3 regions of the Alloalcanivorax xenomutans genome follow, and region 3 is predicted to be linked to each of the others. Evidence: predicted binding sites of a transcription regulator. Region 3 holds the regulator's gene; each other region holds the start of a gene.
The links. Region 3 encodes FNR, which switches genes on or off when oxygen is low (the NO sensors DNR and NnrR bind a similar motif). Its sites were predicted from a motif close to TTGATNTANATCAA; they were not measured.
Positions count from the first base shown of each region.

Region 1: a site for FNR is predicted at 3,095-3,108, ahead of nirK (copper-containing nitrite reductase). Genes of this name have one in related genera too.
Region 2: a site for FNR is predicted at 2,299-2,312, ahead of clpB (ATP-dependent chaperone ClpB). Genes of this name have one in related genera too.

Region 1 covers NZ_CP136538.1:1,323,639-1,329,201, reverse strand. The annotation lists gene azu (azurin) at 83-538, opposite strand; gene RYH70_RS06265 (SCO family protein) at 538-1,197, opposite strand; gene RYH70_RS06260 (formylglycine-generating enzyme family protein) at 1,194-1,949, opposite strand; gene nirK (copper-containing nitrite reductase) at 1,953-2,948, opposite strand; gene RYH70_RS06250 (GlxA family transcriptional regulator) at 3,165-4,202, opposite strand; gene RYH70_RS06245 (DJ-1/PfpI family protein) at 4,201-4,893, shown strand; gene RYH70_RS06240 (AraC family transcriptional regulator) at 4,904-5,563, opposite strand, start outside.
Region 2 covers NZ_CP136538.1:3,714,496-3,720,058, reverse strand. The annotation lists gene RYH70_RS17120 (outer membrane protein assembly factor BamD) at 1-498, opposite strand, end outside; gene rluD (23S rRNA pseudouridine(1911/1915/1917) synthase RluD) at 554-1,525, shown strand; gene pgeF (peptidoglycan editing factor PgeF) at 1,522-2,268, shown strand; gene clpB (ATP-dependent chaperone ClpB) at 2,462-5,047, shown strand; gene RYH70_RS17100 (sterol desaturase family protein) at 5,106-5,563, opposite strand, start outside.
Region 3 covers NZ_CP136538.1:2,243,937-2,249,499, forward strand. The annotation lists gene yaaA (peroxide stress protein YaaA) at 1-302, shown strand, start outside; gene RYH70_RS10440 (IS110 family RNA-guided transposase) at 432-1,535, shown strand; gene RYH70_RS10445 (universal stress protein) at 1,872-2,789, opposite strand; gene fnr (fumarate/nitrate reduction transcriptional regulator Fnr) at 2,786-3,499, opposite strand; gene hemN (oxygen-independent coproporphyrinogen III oxidase) at 3,582-4,955, opposite strand; gene RYH70_RS10460 (sulfite exporter TauE/SafE family protein) at 5,020-5,563, opposite strand, start outside.

The DNA.
Region 1 (5,563 bases), 920 kb from region 3:
GGCTTCGTCGAGGAAGATGCCGGACCGAGTCCGGCATGACGTTTCAGGGTATCAGTATCCGGCCTTAATTCCAGGGTGACCGTTAGTTCACCACCAGCGTCCCTTTCATCATCGTCCAATGACCGGGAAAGCTGCAGAAGAAAGTATAGTCTTCCCCCGCTTGCAGACGACTCCCCGGAATCGTCAGCGAGGTGGATTCACCACCACCAATCATGTCACTGGCGCCGATGACTCGGCCATCGTTGACCGGAACATAGCCGTTCCCAGGCCCGGCCTTCATTCCAGCCTTGGCCACGTCCTTGAAGTCTCCGGTCAGCGTCACCACCACATTGTGTCCCATGACGTTCGCGCCGAGCTTGCCGCTGTGCACCAGTTCAATGGTCACGGCTTCGCACTGGGAGGATACCGTAAGCTGGGTTTGATCAAAGCGCATATTGTCGTCGCCACGCAAGGCAACATGGCAGTTGTCGGCGGCCTGCGCCAGCGAGGAGCATCCCCAGATCAGTAAACCGACAGAGGCGTAAGAAGCAATGTTCATCAGTGATCTCCTTGGGCTTGGGAGTGATAGGCTGCCATGACCGCCTCGACCTCACGGACGAAAGCCGGGTCCGGGGCGCCGGCCATTTTCTCGGTGCGCGCCACGATGCGGCCGTCGGCGTCCAGCAACAGCCAGGCATTGGTGTGATCGAAGCCGCCGTCGTCACGCTGACGGAACCGGATATCAAGCAGCGCGGCTATGGTTCGCTCCTGATGATCCCGGGGCCGCAGGAAAGTGGCCCGTCCGGGCGTCAGCCGATATCGGGCCATGGTTCCCGCCAGTACGTCGGGAGTGTCATGGTCCGGGTCCATGGAAATGATCAGTAGACGGGGAACCGCCGAACCCTCTTCCAGAAGCCGCTGTTGCACGCTCATTCCCTGGTGAATGATCAGCGGACAGCTCATGCGGCAGCGGGTATAGACCATCGAAACCAGACGGGGCTGGCCACGCAGATCCTGCCACCGCAGCGTCTCCCCTTTTTCATTCTGCACCGTGGCGGACAGCGCGTAGACGGAGTCGCCGGGCGGACTTTGCTCGCCACGTACCGCCTGAGGCATCAGCATCGCCAACACCAGCAAGGGCAGTAGCACACTCAGGCAGTCCCAGGGCCTGCACACGGCAGGGCGGGATTGGGTATTTTTTTCACGATTCGCTTTCATGGTAGCTCCTTGGCACAACGAAAGCCGAGATTGGACAAGGTGGTGCGCGCGGACAGAGCCGACAGCAAGGCCACCCGTTTGATCACCGCATAGTCGCGGCGATCGCTGAAGGCCAGCGCACTGCCACCGCAGTACCGCAGCGGATTTTCGGTATCGACGTTGCGGCTATCGGCAGCGGCCATCATGCTGGCGTGGTCCCAGGGCCATTCCCAGACCAGCCCATGCAGATCGTGCACGCCATACACATTTGGCACGCTCTCTCCAGCGGCGCGGTAAGCGCCGGGGGTACCCAAGGTCAGGATCCGGCGGCGGCGGCCGGCATCATCACGGGCATCCGTCTGGCGGGCATCGGCGGCGGCGAATTCCCACTCCAGCCAGGTCGGCAACCGCGCGCCCCGGGCACGGCAGTAGGCATCCGCCACGAACCAGCTCACCCGTGTCACCGGGAAATTCAGAGTGCCGGGGCGCGGAGCCAGCGGCCTGTCCCAGTGAGACAGGTAGCCGGCGTCAGCGAACAGTCCGGGAATCCGGTCCCGACGCCATTGTGGATGCGCTTGGACAAAAGCCAAAAACTCCGCTTCGCGCACCGGCCGTGACATCAGTTGATAGCCTTCGACAACGACCTCCCCGCCGTTGTCAGCAAACCGCAAGCTGGAGTGGAAGGGGCCGCCGGACAACGGAACGTACTCGTTCGCCAGCGCCGCCGTGGTGAGTAAACACAGCAATGGAATCCAGCTCCCCTTCCCTTTCATTCTCTATCTCCCACCTTCGGCTTCAGGGTATTCCCCACTGAACTGCTGGCCAGTGTAGATCTCCGGTTTCATCGTTCCGTCCACGCTGAGAATGCCCAATGCACCTTTGTTGAAAGTACGGAAGATACTGTGATCAACCAGGATGAAGTTGCCCGGGACATCGGTGGTGAACTCGACCATGGCGGCCCCGCCGGCCGGAATCAGCGTGGTTTGCACATTTTCCTGATACTTGCTGCCCCCTTCGTAAAAGACGCGATCGAAGATCTCACCAATTACGTGGAAGCTGGACACCAGGTTGGGGCCCCCGTTGCCGACGAACAGACGAACCTTGTCGCCGGCGTTGGCGGTCAGCGCCCCTTCCCCGGTCAGCGCCCCTTCGCTGCCATTGAAGACCACGTAGGTGGGATGCTCGTCCACCGCCTTTTCCAGGCTGAACGGTTGCAGCCCCGGTTCCCCGTGGTCGCCCTCGGTGTAGAAGTCGCCTTGCATGACGTAGTACTCACGATCCACCGGTGGCAATCCCTCTTCCGGCTCCACCAGAATCAGGCCGTACATGCCGTTGGCGATATGCATTCCCACCGGCGCCATGGCGCAGTGATAGACGTACAGGCCGGGATTCAGAGCTTTGAAGGTGAACTGCGTTTTGTGGCCCGGCAGGGTGAAGGTGGCCTCCGCGCCGCCACCGGTTCCAGTGACCGCGTGCAGATCAATATTGTGCGCCACATGAGAGTCATGGCGGTTCTTGAGGTGGAACTCCACGGTGTCGCCTTCCCGGATCCGGATGAAGCTGCCGGGCACCGTGCCACCGAAAGTCCAGAACTCGTAAGTAACGCCATCGGAAAGGCGCATTTCCTGTTCCACCATTTCCAGGTCCACCACCACCTTGGCGGGCCCTTTTCGGGAAATCGGTGGTGGCACCATAGGTGGCGCCGTTAGTTGCGCTTGCTCCACCGGAAGCGGCGCTTCGGACACCGTCTTGCCGGTTGTGCATCCACTCAAGAGAAGTGCCAGAGCGATCCCCCCGGCGAGCTGCTTCAGTACGGTATGTGATGTTAATCCAGACTTCATGGCCGACCCTCACTTTGGCTATCGGGCTCTCCGTCGCGGTCTGGATTAAATATGCATTTTAAATGAATCTTTATGTTTTGACCGGTATCAATGGGCGAACCGGCCCAACAGCTGGCGATGACAAACCGGATTGATCAGTGATCTGGATCAATAACGCCGGGTATCCCCGCGTGCCTGACGCCGCAACGCTTGTGGGGGATGTCCAAAACGACGAACGAAGGCGCGACGCATGCGTTCCGGATCATTGAACCCATACATAATGGCAATCCGCTCGATGGGCTCATGGCCGGCTTCCACCCGGTGCCGGGCCGCTTCCACCCGCAGCCGTTCCACCGCCCGCGCCGGGGTCTCTCCGGTTTCGGCACGGAACAAACGGCTGAACTGGCGCGTTCCCAAACAGGCCGCCTCGGCCAAGCGTTCCACCGGCAGCGGTTCATGCAGATGGGCGCGGGCAAAATCCAGCGCCATGCGAACACGATCGGATTCAGGCTCCAGCGCCAGCGCCTCGGAAAACTGGGACTGATCACCGGAGCGCCGTTGCTGTACCACCAGCTCCCGGGCGGCGGCTCGCGACAATTCCAATCCCAGATCCTGCTCGATCATGGCCAGCGCCAGATCGATACCAGCGGTGATGCCGGCGGAAGTCCAGATATGGCCGTCACGGATATAGATGCGGTCGCCTTCCACCTTCAATGCCGGATAGCGCCGTTGCAGTTGAGCGGCATAACGCCAGTGCGTGGTCACACGGCGCCCATCCAGCAGCCCCACCGCAGCCAGAATCACCGCGCCGGTGCAGACACTGGCCACCCGGTTGGCCCGCCGCGCCAGACGCCGGACAGCCTCCCGCTCTTCACGCTGCTCGGCCAACCGGTGGGCACCCCGGCCGCCAACCACGATCAACGTATCGACCATAGCGCGACCGGGTTTGAGGGTGTCTATGGTGATACCAGCGGTGCTGCGCACGCCACCTCCCTGACGGGAAAGCACGCGCAAATCGTAGGCCTGCTCGGGGGCCAGCTGGTCCAGCCTTTGAAAGGCCGCCAGCGGACCGCTGAGGTCCAGCAACTGGAAATCGGGAAAGACATAAAAGGCAATTCGGTGCATGGCGCAAATCGAGGGAAACTGGTCATTGGCGCCATCACCTTGCTCCCCTAATCTGGGGGCGTCAAGCAGGAGACCCACCATGACGCAAACTTTGAATATCGTGTTCGCCGTTTACGATGATGTTACTCATCTTGATTTCACCGGCCCGCATATGTTCTTCGCACGGCTGCCGGGTGCCCGGATCCAGGTTGCCTCTCTGCACGGTGATCCGGTGCACGCCGACGGCCTGGTATTCGCCGAGCTGGCGGCACTCACCGATATCCCCCACTGTGATGTGCTGTGTGTACCCGGCGGCCTGGGCTGCATGGCGGTAATGGAGGATCAAGCCTATCTGTCGGAACTCAGACGGTTGGCCGCCAGTGCCCGCTATCTGACCTCGGTGTGCACCGGCTCCCTGATTCTCGGCGCCGCCGGACTGCTGAGCGGCAAGCGGGCCGCCTGCCATTGGGCCTGGCGGGACATGCTCGGTGAGCTCGGCGCCATCGCCGATCCGGAGCGGGTGGTACGCGACGGCAATCTGATCACCGGCGGCGGGGTGACCGCGGGTATTGATTTCGCGCTTACAGTAATCGAGGAACTGGCCGGCGCCGATGTCGCCCAATCGATTCAGCTCGGGTTGGAATACGCGCCACAGCCCCCCTTCAACGCGGGTCGTCCGGAAACAGCACCGGCACCAATACTGAATAAAGTGAATGACGCCATGGCCGCGGCCATGCCGGCACGCTGGGAAGCCACCCGCCGGGCGGCCCGGCGTCTGTCGCAAGACAAGTGAGGCAACCGCCTCAGTCCGGACGATGCCCTGGGCGGTCGGGACGGTAATGGGATGGCGGCTGGCCGAACCGCCGCCGGAACATGGTGGAGAACGACGCCGGGCTGTCGTAGCCGTATTCAAGGGCAATGCGGGTGATCGATTCCCCCGCCGTCAAACGCTCCAGCGCCAGCACCACGCAGGCCTGTTGCTTCCAACGCAGAAACGACAGGCCTGTTTGCTGTTTGAACAGGCGGCTGAAGGTGCGTTCGCTCATGGCCAGATGCGGCAGCCAGTGGTCGATACGAGCGTGAATATCCGGCTCATCCAGGAACGCGCGGCAGACCTTCTGCAAGCGCTCGTCTCCGGGCAGCGGGATATGGAACGGCAAAGACGACAGCCGCGCCAGCTCATGAAATACCAGATCCGCCAAGATACCGTCACGACCGTCAAGGTCATACAGCAAAGGTAGCTTTACTGCTTCCGCCAACAGCTGACGTAACAACGGCGATACTTTCACCACCTGGCACACAGGCGGTGGCCTGATCACCGCGTCGGGTTCCAGATAAAGGCTGTGCGTGCTCACCCCGAGCATGCGCACCTGATGCGCTTCCTCGGCCGGAATCCAGACCGCCTGTCCGGGCGGCACCACCCAGTTCCCCGCCCGCGTGGCAACGTGCATCACACCCGTAGC
Region 2 (5,563 bases), 1.5 Mb from region 3:
GAACACCATGCGTGAACGCGCGTCGGGGGCATAGTCACTGTCCGGGAAGCGGTTCACCAGACGCTCGAAGTCCTCGAAGGCATTACGGGCCGCGCTCAGGTCACGGGATGACTTGTCGGTGCTCATGATGTTATCGAACAGGCCGCGCTCCAGGTAATAGTTGGAAAGCCCGTGCATATAGAGGGCGTAGTCCAGGCTCGGGTGAGCCGGGTAGGAGCGGATGAAGCGCTGGGCGGCGACCACCGCGGCCGGGTAATCCTGGGACATGAACTGGGCGTAGATCAGGTCCAGCTGCGCCTGTTCGGCATAGGTGCCATAAGGGAAGCGGGCTTCCAGTTCCTTCAGGCTGTCGATGGCGGTCAGGTAATTTTTCGCTTCCAGCGACTCCCGCGCCTGCTTATATTGCTCGACCTCGGTGCGCTCCGGGCTCTCGACGGGCTTGCTGGAACAGGCGCTCACCATCACGGCGATAATCAGTGGCCAAAACAGACGTGGCATTTTTTCCTCGGTTCGACGCGCTACAATGGAGCGCTATTTAATCACAGGTTGCGATATGGGACATCTCGGCGGGGAGAAAATTCAACGCACCGAGCAGGTGAGCGTGGATCACGCCGGCGCCCGCTTGGATCAGGTGGCGGCGGAGCTGTTCGAGGGATTCTCGCGCTCGCGGCTGCAAACCTGGATCAAGCAAGGCGCTCTGACCGTCAACGGCCGCAAGGCGCGCCCCAAGGACAAACTGGTGGGCGGCGAGAGCCTGACCCTGGAGGCGGAGCTGGCGCCGGAGCTGGAGGATCAGCCCGAGGCAATCAGTTTGCCGGTGGTGTACGAGGATGAGGATCTGATCGTCATCAACAAGCCGGCGGGACTGGTGGTGCATCCGGCGGCGGGGCATGCCGACGGAACCTTGCTCAATGGGCTGCTCCATTTGGATGAACGTCTCTCAAGTCTGCCCCGGGCCGGCATTGTCCACCGCCTGGATCGGGATACCACCGGTCTGATGGTGGTGGCCCGCTCCCTGGAGGCGCATAGCGGGCTGGTGGCGCAACTGCAGGACAAGAGTCTGCATCGTGAGTACGAAGCCATCGCTGTCGGGGTGATGACCGGCGGCGGCACCGTGGATGCGCCCATAGGCCGTCATCCGGTGGACCGTAAACGCCAGGCGGTGGTGGCTCAGGGGGGCAAGCCGGCGGTGACGCACTTCCGTGTGATGGACCGCTACCGGGCCCACACCCGGATCCAGGTCCGTTTGGAAACCGGACGGACTCATCAGATTCGCGTTCACATGGCTCACCGCCACTATCCGTTGGTGGGGGATCCGTTGTACGGTGGTCGCCTGAAGTTTCCCGCTGGCGCCACCGAGGCCTTACGCGAGGCGTTGCGCCGGTTCCCCCGGCAGGCCCTGCACGCCCGCCGCCTCGGCCTGGTGCACCCGGTCAGCGGCGAGTATCTGGAATTCGAAACGCCGCTGCCGGAAGACCTGCAGACTCTGATTCGGGTCCTCGAGGAGGACCGGGAGGCGCAATGACGCTGCCGGATGTCAGTCAGTGGCTCTGGCCGGAATGGCACCCGCACCCGCGGGTGCGGTCGGTGGTCACCACCCGCCTGGGGCGTCATTCGCCCCCTCCTTGGGCCGGATTCAATCTCGGCGCCAACTGCGGTGACGAGCCCGCCCGGGTGGAAACCGCCCGCCGCCATGTACACCGGCTGCTGCAAGTGGATCATCCTCCAGCCTGGCTGCAACAGATCCACAGTGACCGGGTCATTCGCGCCGGCGAACGGGACAACCGCGCCGACGGGGTCTGGACCAACGAGAGCGGCTGGCCTTGTGTGGTGCTCACCGCGGATTGCCTGCCGGTATTACTGGCGCGCCAGGACGGCAGCGCGGTGGCCGCGGTGCACGCTGGCTGGCGCGGGCTGCATGCCGGGATTGTACAAAGAGCGGTGTCGATCCTGGCGCCGGAAGGGGAGGCGCTCTCCGCCTGGATGGGGCCGGCGATTTCCGGGCGCGTCTATCAGGTGGGGGAGGAGGTGCGCCGCGCCTTCATGGAATCCTCGGAACTGTTCGAGCCCGCTTTCACGCGTGACGCCACCCCCGGCCATTGGCGTTTCTCGCTGACCCACGCCGCCACCCTGGTGTTGCATCAGGCCGGTGTGGAAGACGTGTCCGGAGGGGAGCATTGCACCGCCGGCGATCTCACCCACTTCTATTCCTACCGCAAGGAAGGCCAGACCGGCCGTTTCGCTTCTCTGGTTTGGCTTGAGCCCTGATCGGGGCCGGGCCCGCCATCTCCGTTTTTCTTAATCTGGATCAATATCGGCGGTTTTTCCGGGATGGGCTGCTTGAATTCCAGGGCGCCGCCCGCATTTATAGATCAGATTTTGAACAGTCGGTAATAGCCAGTGCCGTTGAAACCAAAAGGGTGGAGGGCTGGTTCTTACGCGCAACCAGGAGAAGTCATTCATGCGAATGGACAAACTGACCGCTCGTCTGCAGGAAGCCTTGGGCGAAGCCCAATCGCTGGCGGTGGGGCAGAGCCACAATGCCATCGAGCCGGTGCATCTGATGCTGGCTCTGCTACAACAACGCGGCGGCGTCGCCACGCCGTTGCTGGAAAAGGCCGGCGCCAATCCGGCCGATGTGATCACCGCTCTGAAGATGGCGATGGACAAGCTGCCCACCGTAGGCCAGTTCACCGGAGATGTTCAGCTTTCCCAGAATCTGGGGCGCTTGTTGAACCTGGCGGACCGGGAAGCTCAACAACGCGGTGATCAGTATATTTCCACCGAAGCGGTGTTGCTGGCGGCCTGTGACGACAACGGTGATGTCGGCAAACTGATGAAGAACGCCGGTGTGCGCAAGGTGGTGCTGGCGGAGAAAATCCAGGAAGTTCGTGGTGGTGAATCGGTGGACGACCCCAACGCCGAAGATCGTATGGAGTCCCTCAAGAAGTACACCACGGACCTCACCGCCCGCGCCGAGAGCGGCAAGCTGGATCCGGTGATCGGCCGGGATGATGAAATCCGCCGCACTATTCAGGTGCTACAGCGCCGGACCAAGAACAACCCGGTGCTGATCGGTGAGCCGGGGGTCGGTAAAACCGCCATCGTCGAGGGGCTGGCGCAACGTATCGTCAACGGTGAAGTGCCGGAAGGGCTCAAGGAAAAGCGGGTTCTGTCCCTGGATATGGCGGCGCTGATCGCCGGCGCCAAATACCGTGGCGAGTTCGAGGAACGCCTGAAAGCCGTGCTCAACGAACTGTCCAAGCAGGAAGGGCGGGTGATCCTGTTCATCGATGAGCTGCACACCATGGTCGGCGCCGGCAAGGCCGATGGCGCCATGGATGCGGGCAACATGCTCAAGCCGGCGTTGGCGCGCGGTGAGCTGCATTGCGTCGGTGCCACCACGCTGAACGAGTATCGTCAGTACATTGAAAAAGACGCCGCTCTGGAACGTCGTTTCCAGAAAGTACTGGTGGACGAGCCGTCGGTGGAAGACACCATCGCCATCCTGCGTGGCCTGAAGGAACGCTATGAGGTTCACCATGGTGTCGACATCACTGACGGCGCCATCATCGCCGCCGCCAAACTGAGCCATCGTTACATCACCGACCGCCAGTTGCCGGACAAGGCCATCGATCTGATCGATGAAGCGGCCAGCCGTATCCGTATGGAAATCGATTCCATGCCGGAGGAAATGGACCGCCTCGATCGGCGCCTGATCCAACTGAAGATGGAGCGGGAAGCGCTGCGCAAGGAAGAGGACGAGGCAAGCAGGAAACGGCTGGAAAAACTGGAGGCGGACATCGCGGCCCTGGAGAAGGAATACGCCGATCTCGAAGAGATCTGGAACGCGGAGAAAGCCGCGTTGCAGGGCGCTCAACAGTACAAGGCGGAACTGGAACAGGCCCGTGTGGATATGGAACAGGCACGCCGCGCCGGCGACCTGAACCGCATGTCCGAGTTGCAGTACGGGGTGATCCCGGAGCTGGAGAAGAAGGTTCAGCAGGCCCAGGAGCGCGAGGAAGCCGCTCAGGTGGAAACCCAGTTGCTACGCAACAAGGTTACCGATGAGGAAGTGGCGGAAGTGGTTTCCAAATGGACCGGGATTCCGGTGTCCAAGATGCTGGAGGGCGAGCGCGAGAAGCTGTTGCGCATGGAAGAGGCGCTGCATCATCGCGTGGTTGGCCAGGAAGAGGCGGTGGAAGCGGTCTCCAACGCGGTGCGGCGTTCCCGCGCCGGGCTGTCGGATCCGAACCGTCCGAATGGCAGCTTCCTGTTCCTCGGCCCCACCGGGGTGGGTAAGACGGAGCTGTGCAAGGCGCTGGCCGGTTTCCTGTTCGATACCGAGGAAGCCATGGTGCGCATCGACATGTCCGAGTTCATGGAGAAGCATTCCGTGGCCAGGCTGATCGGCGCGCCTCCGGGCTATGTCGGTTATGAGGAAGGCGGTTATCTCACCGAGGCGGTGCGCCGTAAACCGTATTCCGTGGTGTTGCTGGATGAAGTGGAAAAAGCGCACCCGGATGTCTTCAACGTGCTGCTGCAAGTGCTGGAAGACGGCCGCCTTACCGATGGCCAGGGCCGCACCGTGGACTTCCGTAACACGGTGGTGGTGATGACCTCGAACCTGGGGTCGGACCTGATCCAGCGCATGGCCGGCGAAGGCGATTATGAGGCGATGAAAGCTGCGGTAATGGAAGTGGTCGGCCAGCATTTCCGTCCGGAGTTCATCAACCGGGTGGACGAAACGGTGGTATTCCACCCGCTGGGGCAGGCGCAGTTGAAAGGCATCGCGGGCATCCAGCTCGACTATCTGCGCAAGCGGCTGGCGGAACGGGAGATGTCCCTGACACTGTCCGACGCGGCCTTGGACAAACTGGTGGAAGCGGGCTTCGACCCGGTCTATGGCGCCCGCCCATTGAAGCGGGCGATCCAGAACCAGTTGGAGAATCCGTTGGCCCAGGCGCTGCTCAAAGGCGAGTTTGTTCAGGGTGATGCCATCAACGTGGACGTGGCGGACGGCAAGTTCACCTTCACCAAGGGGTGATTGTCCGCGCTGTTCCGGCAAGTACCACAACGCCGGCCTTCGGGCCGGCGTTGTGCGTTCAGGAAGAACGTCGGAACGGGAAGGTGAACTGTTGCACCACGCCTTCCGGTACCTGGGTGCTGGCGCGGGTGCCGTACCGTGCTGCCAGTTTGTCGGGCATGTGCAGCGTGCCGAACAGTTTGTCGTAGAGCGGCAGGAAGGCGGCGTAATTTTTGTCCACCGCCTCGTCCTCCGAGGAGTGGTGCCAGTGGTGGAATTCCGGGGTGGCGATGACCCAGCGCAGCAGCGGAAAACGGAAACGCACATTGGCGTGGATGAAAATCGCATGGAAGGAAATGAACACCAGATAGGCATACACCGCCGATGGCGAAAAGCCGAGGATGAAGATCGGCAAATAACCGACGAAGCGGTTAGCGACGATTTCCACCAGATGCAGTCGTGAAGAGGCAAGCCAGTCCATTTGCTGGGTCGAATGGTGCACGGCGTGAAACTTCCACAACCAGGGCACTTCATGGA
Region 3 (5,563 bases):
GCGCCGTGGGCACCGACGTACTGGTGAACCTTGCCTCCAATGAATACTTCAAATCCGTGCGCACCAAACTGCTGCCGGGCCCGGTCATCGAACCGGTCTTTCAGGACGAAAAGAACGGTAAGTACAAAGTTATCAGCTTCTACGCCAAGAAAGCCCGCGGCCTGATGGCGGCCTGGATATTGCGCGAAGGGATTGAAAAGCCGGAGGATCTGAAGCGATTCAAGGAGGCGGGGTATCGCTATGACAAAGCGTCTTCCACGGACACCAAACCGGTGTTCCGAAGAGCGGAGCAGGGGGGTTGACCGAGTCTTTGGAGGCATGATTTCCCGGGTCGCCACACCGCCACTGTAATCGGATGGACTCGCCCTCGCCGAGGCGTCTAGGCGCCACGGTGGCATTCTAAACATGTCAACGACAGCGAGGGCGAGCCCATGAAACAGCGTACAACGAAGCATTCAGTCCAGCCACTGTCCGAGGTGCCTGGGTGTAAGACCGTGGCGGTGGATCTGGCCAAGCGAGTGTTCCAGGTGGCTGGCGAGGATGCCCTGGGCCAAGTGGTGTACGAACAGCGGATCAAGTCGCGTGACGCCTTCCAGGCGTTTCTACAGCAGTTGCCCGAAGGCGTGACGGTGCTGGTGGAAACCGGTCCGGGCGCCCAGGCCTGGGCGCGCCAGGTGCAACAGCGGGGTAACGCGGTGCGTATCCTGCCGGCCCAGCATGTGGGCAAACACCGTAGCGGGCCGAAGAACGATCGTAACGATGCGCTGGCGATCTTGCGGGCCGGGCATGACCGCCGTATTGCGTCGGTGCCGGTCAAGAACGTGGCGGCGCTGGCGATGCAGGCGCTGCATCGGGCCCGGCAAGGCTACATCCGGCGGCGCACGGCGCTGAGCAACCAGATGCGCGGACTGCTTCTGGAGCAAGGTATCGCGCTGGCGAAGGGCGATGTGGCCATCAACCGGAGGATCCCCGAGATACTGGAAGACGCCAGCCAGCCGATCCCGGATCCGTTGCGTGAGCTGATCGACGAGTTGCTGGCCGAGTGGCGCCAGTTGGGCGAGCGCCTCTCGGTCCTGAGCGGACGCCTGGAAGCGCAGGCGCGCGCTGACCAGACGGCGCAGCGGCTGATGAGCGTGCGCGGGGTCGGCCCGATCATCGCGACGGCGCTGCTGGCCAAGCAAACCCAGCCGGAACGCTTCGCCAACGCGCGCCAGTTCGCCGCCTACTTCGGTCTGGTGCCCGAGCAGCACAGCAGCGGCGAAAAGGTCCGGCTGGGCAAGATGGGCAAGCGCGGGGATGGCTACATCCGCAGCCTGGCGATCCAGGGGGCGCAGGCGGTCTTGCAGCAGCTCAGGCCCGACTCCGAGCAACCGGACGACCGGCGGCTGTTGCGCTGGCAGCAGCGACTGGGGCGCAAAGGCGCTGCGGTGCGGCTGGCGAACCGCAACCTGCGCATCCTCTGGGTGTTGCTGCAGAACGAGCAAACCTATCACCGTCAGCCCACCCGCCGTCAGGAGGCGACCATGAACAACTGATTCACCGAGTACTGCCACCGGGGTGCTGAAGCGCTCCAACCCGTGCTGAGTAACATGGACTCCAGGTCAGACCGTCGCGGATCGATGCCTAAGCTCCTACCGGCTCTTGAAGCCTCTCTGTAATCGGCATACCGCGAGCTTATCCGATGTTGGCCAGAAGCCCACCGAGGCTTCCTCGAACAGGCCTGATACATAGATGCCACCGGGTAGCCATGTTCAAGGCAGGGTTGACAGCAACGGGCGAGTCCATACATAGGAGCTTGCCTTGCAAGCGAACTTTGAATTCGCCTGCAGGGCAGGCTCCCACGACAGTGGCCTCTTAGCACCGACCGCGACTTACTGCCAATCGGCGTCAAAGCCGTCCGGTTTGATCACCAGAACGTCGTTGCGGGCATGCACCAGCAGGGACTCAGCGGTGGCGCCCAGCAGCAGGCGTTCCACTTTGTTGCGGCGAACCGTCCCCACCACCAGTACATCTGTGCCGTTATTTTCACAGTAGTCAGCCAGGGTGCCGGCGATCGGTCCTTCCAACATTTCCGTGCGTTCCAGCGGTAGATCGTGGCGCTCGGCGAAACGGTCCAGAGCTTCGCGGTGGCTTTTGCGAATGCTCTCGGCGCTGGCGGCGTATTCCGGCAACGCTTCGCCCGCCACCAACAACAACGTTTCGTCCGGGTGCTCGAGCACATGCACGGCGTTGAGTGATGCCTGCAGCGGCGCCGACCATTCCCGCGCCGCGCTCAGCACGGCACTGTCCAGGCCGCTCTCGTCCTCTTCCTCCGGTTCGATCGCCGCGGTAAACACAGGTGTTTCACTCCAGGGACGGTCCTGCACGCAAAGCACGGGGCAGGGTGCCCGACGAATCAACAACCAGTCCCGCGGCGTAAACAGGTGGCGCCTCAGGGTGCCTTCCTCACTGGTATGTACCACCACCAGACGTGGTCTGGCGGCAATGACCGTCTGCCGCAGGTCCTCATCCTGATCCTTGTGCGTGGTGATATGCACGGTGGCCTCGGTACCCGCCAGCAAGTCCTGAATGCGCCGTTCCCAGGCATTGCGAATTTGCTGTTCGGCCGCTTGGCGGCGCTTCTGGTCAAGCCCCACCGCGCGACGCATGGCCGACGAATCACTATTGACGGCCACCACTAGCGGGCAGCTCAGCGCCGCGGCCAGCAACCGGCCTTTCTTCAGCGCCGGCTGCGGGGCCTTCAGGTGCCGGTCCAGGACGACGAGAATGCCATTGGTCGGAATAGTCATGGTGCCTCCACATGTAGTCTGCCGCCACCGCAAAGCGCCTCACGGTCGACGATTTCCACATCCCTGCCGTCCACCAGCAGCATATCCTGCTGCTGAAAACGGGTGAAAATGCGGCTAACCGTTTCCACCGCCAGTCCCAGATAATTGGCGATGTCATAGCGGGACATGGGCAGGCGGAAGCGGCGGCTGCTCAAACCCCGGCGCTGCTGACGCGCGGCCAGGGATAACAGTAGAGAGGCCACTCTGTCATCCGCGCTCTTCTTGCTCAACAGCATGTGCAGTTCGCGGTCGGCGCGGATCTCGTTGCTCATCAGCGAGAAGAAGTGATGCTGCAAGGAGGGGATGCGTTGGGACAGATCTTCCAGGCGATGGAAGGGGATCTCGCACACGGTAGCGGTTTCCAGCGCCTTGGCATTGGAAACATGGTGCGCGGTACTGATGCCGTCCATGCCGATGATCTCGCCTGGCAGGTAAAACCCGGTAACCTGTTCTTCCCCCTCATCGGAGAGGACATAGGTCTTCAGTGCGCCGGAGCGCACGGCATAAACGGCGCTGAACGGGGCGGCGGCACGAAACAGGTGCTCTCCGCGCTTCAGCGGGCGGCCACGGCGGATGATGCCATCCAGTTCGTCGAGCTGGGAAGGCGCCACCGCCAACGGCAGGCAAATGGGGCTGAGACTACAGTCGTTGCATGAAACGTGACGAGGCATGCTGCGTACCTCCATATTGGATACACTGCGTATTGCAATTACGGCTTGAGACATTATGGTCTCCCGGATCGGTAACGGCGAGCTAAATAATGCGACTGAATCGCTGTGGGTTCGGGGTGCCGGCATAGCGGTCGAACAACATCACCAGAGCGCGCACCACCAGGCGCCCGGTGTCAGTGACCTTCAACACGGGGCCGTTCATATCAATCAGCCCCAGTTTTTCGAATTCACCCAGCGCGGCCAGCTGGTCCTTGAAGTAATCGGCGAAATCCACTTCCCAACGCTGCCGGAAGGCGACCAGATCCAGCCGCAGGTCGCACAGCAGCCCCATGATCACGTCACGGCGCAGGCGGTCATCCCAGTCAAGCAGGAAGCCGCGTTCAATCGGCATGCGACCCGCTTGCACGGCTTCCTGCCAGTTGCTCAGAACCTTGAGGTTCTGTGCGTAGAAATCATCAAAAGCGCTGATCGCGCTGACCCCCATGCCCAGAAGATCGGCGTCGCCATGTAGCGAGTAGCCTTGAAAATTGCGGTGCAGGGTGCCGTTGCGCTGCGCTACCGCCATGGGATCATCCGGCAGGGCAAAATGATCCATGCCGATCAGCACATAGCCGGCCGCCTCCAGGGTTTCGCCCGCCAGTTTCAGCATGGCGAGTTTTTCCTCCGGGCTGGGCAGCGCGGTTTCCTGGATCTGCCGCTGCACCTTGAAGCGCGCCGGCATGTGGGCGTAGTTGTAAAGGGAAATGCGCTCCGGGCGTAAAGCCAGCAATTGTTCCAGGGAGCGAGCCAGGCTGGAGGAAGACTGCCAGGGCAAGCCGTAAATCATGTCGGCGTTGATGGAGTGGAAACCGAAATCCCGGGCCGCGTCGAATACTTCGGTGATCAGCTCAAGGGATTGTTCCCGATTCACCGCCTTCTGCACCACCGGATCCAGATCCTGAATACCGATACTGAGCCGGTTGAAACCCAGCCCCCGCAGCAGCCCCAGACGGGCGCGATCCACCGTGCGCGGGTCCACTTCGATGGCGTACTCGCCGCGATCCTCTTCCAGCAGGTTGAAATGACGGGCCAGGTCATAAACCAGCTCGGTCATCTGCGCATCGCTGAGGTAGGTGGGGGTGCCACCGCCCCAGTGCATCTGCACCACGGGCCGCTGCGGGTCCACCAGCGCCGCCTTGGCTTTGATCTCCTGCTTCAGGAAGGTCAGATAATCCTCGGCCTTGGCCCGGTTGCCGGTGATGATGCGGTTGCAGGCGCAGTAGTAACACACCGTGGCGCAGAATGGGATGTGACAGTACAGCGACAGTGGGCGACGGGCCTGATTGCCGCGAGCAACGGCGCGCCGATAGTCCTCCTCGCCGACTTCCTCATGGAACTGGGTGGCCGGTGGGTAGGACGTGTAGCGAGGCCCGGGACCTCCGAATCGGCGGATCAGATCCGGATTCCATTGCGTCATGTCAGCGCTCCAAAGGGGAATGGCGGCATCATGCCACTATGAACACAGCCGACCTTGATGCAGATCAAGGATAGTGATGAGCATGGACATCTCCGGGCAGCCCGTGTTGAAGAAACACCAGCGCCAGCGCCAGCGTCATCGCCGCCGCCACATATCGGGCGGGCCCCCGCCGCAACCGCGACAGTTGCCCGCCGAGTACACCGGCGGCCCCCACCGGCAGCAGGGTAGTGGCGCCGAACATGCCCATGACCAGGGCACCGTCAGCCCATTCACCGGTTCCGGCGGCCAGCACCAGGGCGGAATAAAGCAGTCCACAGGGCAAGAACCCCCACAGCCCGCCCAGCGCCAGCGCCTTGAGCGGGTGGTCCACCGGCATCAAACGGCGAGTCAACGGGGACAGCCGCCGCCACAGTCCGGCCCCGAGACGCTCCAGAGCCCGGATCGGCGCACTGTGGCCGAGGAAATGAGCGGTCAGCAAAACCATCAGGAGCGCTGACAGTAACGCTGGCCAGTGCCAGCCGTCGCCTGCCGGGCCACTGGCCAATTGCCCGCCCAGCTCCCCGGCGATCGCGCCCAGGCCGGCGTAACTCAACAGGCGGCCGCTGCCA